DNA from 2 places in the Bombilactobacillus sp. ESL1097 genome. Region 2 is predicted to be linked to the other one. Evidence: predicted binding sites of a transcription regulator. Region 2 holds the regulator's gene; the other holds the start of a gene.
The links. Region 2 encodes HrcA, which represses chaperone genes, less so after heat shock. Its sites were predicted from a motif close to TTAGCACTCNNNNNNNNNGAGTGCTAA; they were not measured.
Positions count from the first base shown of each region.

Region 1: the regulator HrcA is predicted to act here: its motif matches at 1,591-1,617, upstream of groES (co-chaperone GroES).

Region 1 covers NZ_JBYLUB010000001.1:439,621-442,795, reverse strand. Annotated here, with positions in the region: gene groL (chaperonin GroEL) at 1-1,207, opposite strand, end outside; gene groES (co-chaperone GroES) at 1,271-1,555, opposite strand; gene AC3B6D_RS02010 (LTA synthase family protein) at 1,905-3,175, opposite strand, start outside.
Region 2 covers NZ_JBYLUB010000001.1:768,370-771,544, forward strand. Annotated here, with positions in the region: gene truB (tRNA pseudouridine(55) synthase TruB) at 1-89, shown strand, start outside; gene ribF (riboflavin biosynthesis protein RibF) at 97-1,041, shown strand; gene hrcA (heat-inducible transcriptional repressor HrcA) at 1,134-2,210, shown strand; gene grpE (nucleotide exchange factor GrpE) at 2,222-2,830, shown strand; gene dnaK (molecular chaperone DnaK) at 2,858-3,175, shown strand, end outside.

The sequences.
Region 1 (3,175 bases), 330 kb from region 2:
CCCGCGTAGCATTCAAAGCATCTTCAATCCGATATTTGCGTTCTTTTAATTCGGTTTCAGTAGCGGCACCAACTTTAATCACACCAACGCCACCAGCTAATTTAGCTAAACGTTCTTGTAACTTTTCACGGTCAAAGTCAGAAGTTGTTTCGCTAACTTGCTTCTTAATTAAATCAACCCGTTCATCAATCGCATCTTTAGAACCAGAACCTTGGACAATTGTTGTGTTGTCTTTAGTAACAGTTACACGACCTGCTTGACCTAATTGATCAATGGTTGTGTCTTTTAATTCTAAGCCTAAATCAGCTGTAATGACAGTACCACCAGTCAAGATCGCAATATCTTCTAACTGTTCCTTACGACGATCGCCAAAACCAGGTGCTTTAACAGCTACAACATTGAACGTGCCCCGAACCTTGTTCAAAACCAATGTTGGTAAAGCTTCACCATCAACATCATCAGCAATAATCAATAAAGCTTTGCCTTGTTGCACGATTGATTGTAATAATGGCAAAATATCTTGAATGTTGGAAATCTTCTTGTCAGTAATTAAAATGTATGGATTATCTAAATCGGCTTCCATTTTATCGTTATCAGTTACCATGTATTGTGATAAGTAACCACGATCAAATTGCATACCTTCAACAACATCAGAAGTTGTTTCAATACCCTTTGATTCTTCAATGGTAATTACACCATCATGGCCAACTTTTTCCATCGCATCGGCAATTAATTCACCAACTTGTTGATTGGAAGAAGAAACTGCGGCAACTTGAGCAATTTGATCACGGCCACTAACTTCGTGAGAAATCTTCCGCAATTCATCAACAGCAGTAGCAGTAGCCTTCTCAATTCCCGTCCGAATACCAACAGGGTTCGCACCAGCAGTTACATTCTTCATGCCTTCTTGAATAATTGCTTGAGCTAAAACTGTCGCAGTGGTTGTACCGTCACCGGCAATATCATTAGTCTTTGAAGCAACTTCAGAAACTAATTTAGCACCCATATTTTCAAAATGATCTTCTAATTCAATATCTTTGGCAATAGTTACACCATCGTTGGTAATATTTGGAGAACCATAGGATTGTTCCAAAACAACGTTACGACCTTTAGGTCCAATTGTTGTTTTTACTGTATCTGCTAATTTATTAACGCCTTCAAGCATCTTAGCCCGTGCGTCTTCTGAAAATTTAATTTCTTTTGTCATTTTTCAGCCACCTCAATTATTATTTAATACTTTATGTTCTTAATTTCTAATTAATTACAAAAATTAGTCAACAATTGCCATGACATCTTTTTCATGCATTACGAGATATTTTTGGCCGTCATACTTAACTTCTGAACCAGCGTATTTATCAAATAAGACTTTATCGCCTTTTTGAATGCTTAATTCAATTGTTTTACCTTCTGGTGTCCGTTCACCGGCGCCAACAGCAATAACTTCACCAACTTGTGGCTTTTCTTTAGCATTATTGGCTAGAACAATTCCACCAACTGTTTGTTCCTTTTCTTCATCAACTTGTACCAGAATACGATCACCTAATGGCTTTAACAAAGTAATCCCTCCAAATAAAAACATTTTTAGCACTCTTAGCACTCATCTTTATATAGTGCTAATACAAGTTCTATAATAACATGTTCCTTTCCAGATGCAAGTATTTCCGTTTAAAAATATTCGGAAAACTTACTTTTTTACAGTAGCACAGATCGCTTTGAAAGCACATTAATTGGCTCAAAATCTAGTAATCTTCCTTTACTTTTTTTAATCAAAAAGTCGCCCGTAATGGACGACTCACTTGATTTATCAAATTTGGAGCATAAATAGCTTTCAAGCCACGTATGCAATTATTAGATAATTAATTTTGCAAAATAGTTTTCAAATTGTTGACCCGATTCAGCTATGACTAGCGGGGAATTTGAAACATACCATCCTTTTTAGCGTAAGCTTTACCATAAGTCATATCATATTCTAATAACCGATAATCTTTATAAACTCGTGATTGATCCCACTTAGCATTTTTAGGGCCGTGAACATTTTTAGCAGTTAACGCATACGTATCGTTGCTTACTTTGGTTCGATTCTGTTGGCCCGTACCAGAAATTTGTAGTGGTTTGGTCAAAACTGGAACTTGCTGTTGTAATTGTTCCAATAATTGATAAAACGGAGTTTGCGGATAGTTAAGTTGTTGCAATAACTGTAAGGACATATAGTTGGGTGAGAAGTAATTATAATGATGCGTCTGTAAAGGAAAATTAGCCGCCATCACAAACGGCGTTGCATGAGAATACAAGGTATTCTGATTGAAGAGATCATCATAAATACCATCACCAGGATAATGATCGCCATACATGACAATTAACGTTTTTTGCTTAGCGTGTTGATAATGTTGCACTAATTGCTTAAACGCTTGATCCGAATCGTGAACTTCTTGAAGATAAGCTTCTAATTTTTTAGTCTTATCAGCATCTCCGGCTACTTTATTCTGGAGTTGATAAGAACTTTTGGGACCTATTTCTGCTTGATAAGGCATATGGTTTTGCATCGTCAACATCAAACTAAATTGGCGACTAGACTTTTTTTGTTGTGCATAAAAGTTCGGATAGGCGGAGGCATCTGTATCATACAAACCATGTGGTGACTTCTTTAAATGCTGTAATTTCGATTGATCTTGGAATTTATGGATACCGATCGCTGGATAAGCTTGATTTCTACGATACATAGTGCCGGCATAAGGATGGTAGGCCTGTGAATTATAGCCAGCATCATTTAAATAATGCATGACACTCGGAAAATATTTTTTATTAGGTAAAATATCCTGATAGGGCGTATTGTTTAAAAAGTAATTGGAGAAACCTGTATTGGCTTCAAATTCAATATTAGCCGTACCCCCACCAAAACCAGGAGACACCATATAGCCCCCAGCTTGTTGGACCGTTGGATTCGTAATCATCTTAGAAATATAAGGCATCGGATTTTTATTGCCAACAAGGGGATACCATTTCTGTGTCCGTAAAGGATTGGTTAAAGATTCATTTAAAATATAAATAATGTTAACTTTCCCAACTTTTTTCCCTTGATTGGCTTTAACCAAACCTTTTTGATAACGTTTAGTAATTTGCTTCATAGTCGCCGCGCTATAATTAGCAGGCTTAATCATTGGCGTAGAATGGGCAT
Region 2 (3,175 bases):
TGACTTGGCAGCATCAAGTCAAAGCATTGTATCATTTACAAAATCAGAACTATGTTCCGCAAATTATGCTTTTAAAAAATGATAGGTGAGTAAATCGTGGAAGTTCAAATTTTAAAATATCCCTTTCAGCAGCAGTTGAAAATTCCGGCACGGCAAGTTTTGGCGGCGGGTTTTTTTGATGGCGTGCACCTCGGTCATCAAAATGTGATTAAAACGGCAGTACGGCTGGCGCATACGCGGCAACAACCAGCGGCAGTTTTGACGTTTGACCGCCATCCTATTGAAGTTTATCAACCGCAAAAAGTGACGGGAACGTTCCAGTATCTGACGCCATTTCAACGCAAACTAGAATTGTTTCAAGAATTACAAGTAGATATTGTCTATGTAGTAGAGTTTAATCCCATTTTGGCGCATTTAGCACCTCAAAAATTTGTCGAAGATTTTTTGTTGCGCTTGCATATTACAACTTTAGTGGCCGGCTTTGATTGGACCTTTGGCCCCAAAGAGATTGCGACCATGACGTATTTACGCCAGTTAGTCCAACAACGCTTTGAAATTGTAGAGATTCCTTCTTTAAATTTCGATCATGAAAAAATTTCTTCTACTAATATTCGCACAGCGTTACAGACGGATCAGATTCAACACGCTAATTTATTATTGGGTTATAATTACCAAAACCAAGGTCCAGTGGTTCACGGTTATCAAATGGGGCGGCAGTTGGGTTTTCCCACAGCTAATTTAGCTTTAAGCGCAGAGCAATTAGTTCCTAGCTTGGGTGTTTACGTCACACGAGTCAAAGTTGGTGATGACTGGTTCCCAGCGATGACTTCCGTTGGCCGAAATGTGACTTTTAAAAGGGGCAATAATCCGGTCACAGTAGAGGCTAATCTCTTAGACTTTGATCAAGATCTCTATGGTCAGGAAGTCCAAATTCAGTGGTTAAAATATTTACGTCCTGAAATTAAATTTGCTGACGCCCCGGCATTGGTGCAGCAATTACGACAAGATCAGCAAGCTACCGAAAATTATTTCAGAAAATAATAGCAACTAACTTGACATAGTGCTAATAGCTTGCTATATTTAACATTGTTAGCACTGATATATCAAGAGTGCTAAAAGCGAGGTGATTTGGTTTGATAACTGATCGTCAAGCTGCAATTTTAAAGGCAATTGTTCAACAATATATTGAAACGGGGCAACCTATTGGCTCGAAGGCTTTAATGGATCGGTTACCAATTCATGTGAGTTCGGCAACTATTCGCAATGACATGGCAAATTTAGAGAGTTTGGGTCTGATTGAAAAGATTCATTTGTCATCAGGACGGGTGCCTTCAGATAGTGGTTATCGGTACTATTTGGATCACCTGTTAACGCCGATAGATGTTTCGGAGCAAACTTCAGAAATCATTCATTCTGATTTTGCCAAACAACGCTTTACCAAAATTGATGAGATTGTTGCGCAATCCGCTAAAATTCTCTCAACTTTGACAAGTTATACGGCCATTGCTTTAGGACCTGAGAGTGATAATACTGTTTTAACTGGTTTTCGAATTGTAGACTTGGGTAACAGTCAAGTCATGGCTATTATGGTAACTAGTGATGGAGCTGTTTATAATCAAGTGTATCGCTTAGAAACGGATATTGCGGCTGATCGTTTAGAAGCGGTCGTACGCATTATCAATGATCAATTAGTAGGTCAGACTTTGAATGAGGTTTCCAAGCGATTAAAGACTGATTTTCCTAAACTGGTGGCACAATATTTACAGACTCCAGATGGTTTTTTGTCAATTTTTGATGATATCTTAGATAAAGTTGCCGCCGATCATTTCTTTGTGGACGGTAAATCTAATTTATTTAACTACGTTGATACCCGTAATAGTGACAGTTTAAAGAGTTTGTATTCATTGTTTGACAGTGACCATAATTTAGCCAAGCTTTTGGGAATGGATCAGAATCTCAGTGATGATGATTCTAATAATCAAGGAATTAAGGTCCATTTGGGTGCTGAATTAGCGCCGCAAATATTGAATAATTATAGTTTGATTACCGCCAAATATAGTGTGGGCGTTCACGGTGATGGCTTAATTGCCCTCTTAGGGCCCACTAATATGCCTTATTCACAAGTGATTGGTTTAATTACCTCTTTACGTTATGAATTGGCAAAGCGGTTAATTGATTATTTTCAAGAACTAAATGGTAATTCAAGTTAGGAGGCGTGTTTATGACGAAACCTGAAATAGATCCGGAAGAGTTTCCTTCAGAAAAAGCTTCAACAAAAAAAGCAGCTGCTAATGATCAAGAAAAAGTGGTATCCAGCAAAGATCAGGATGAACCAGCCACAGCCAAGCCAGCTGCTGATGAAGTGGTAGACAAACTATTAAATGCTAATCAAAAATTAGAAAAAGATTTAAAAGCTAGTCAAGATCAGGAGTTACGCTTACAAGCGGAAATTCAAAATATTAAAAAGCATAATCAACAAGAACAGGCTAGTTTAATTAAGTATGATGGACAAAAGTTAGCGACAGCTATTTTACCATCAATTGACAATTTAGAACGTGCACTACAAGCAAGTAGTGCCGATCAAACTAATGACGGCCTAATTACTGGTGTGCAGATGGTTTTAAAACATTTGAAGCAAGCATTAGCGGAAAATGATATTACTGAAATTAAAGCTTTGAACGAAAAATTTGATCCGACGATTCATCAGGCGGTGCAAACAGTAGCAAGTGATGATGAGCATCCAGCAGACACGGTGGTACAAGTATTACAGGCCGGTTATCAATTAAAAGATCGCGTTTTGCGGCCAAGTATGGTTGTTGTGGCACAATAAATTAATTTAATGGAGAAGGTTTAATTAATGTCAAAAATTATCGGAATTGATTTAGGAACAACTAATTCAGCAGTTGCTGTTTTAGAAGGTGGCGACCCGAAGATTATTGCTAATCCAGAAGGCGGCCGGACTACACCATCAGTAGTTGCTTTTAAAGATGGTGAAACACAAGTTGGTGAAGTGGCTAAGCGGCAAGCAATTACCAACCCGAATACGATTTCTTCTATCAAACGCCACATTGGTGAAGCTGGCTATAAAGTCAATGTTGATGGCAAAGAATATACACCACAAGAAATTTCGGCCATGATTTTGCAATACATTAAAAACTTTGCAGAAAAATATTTG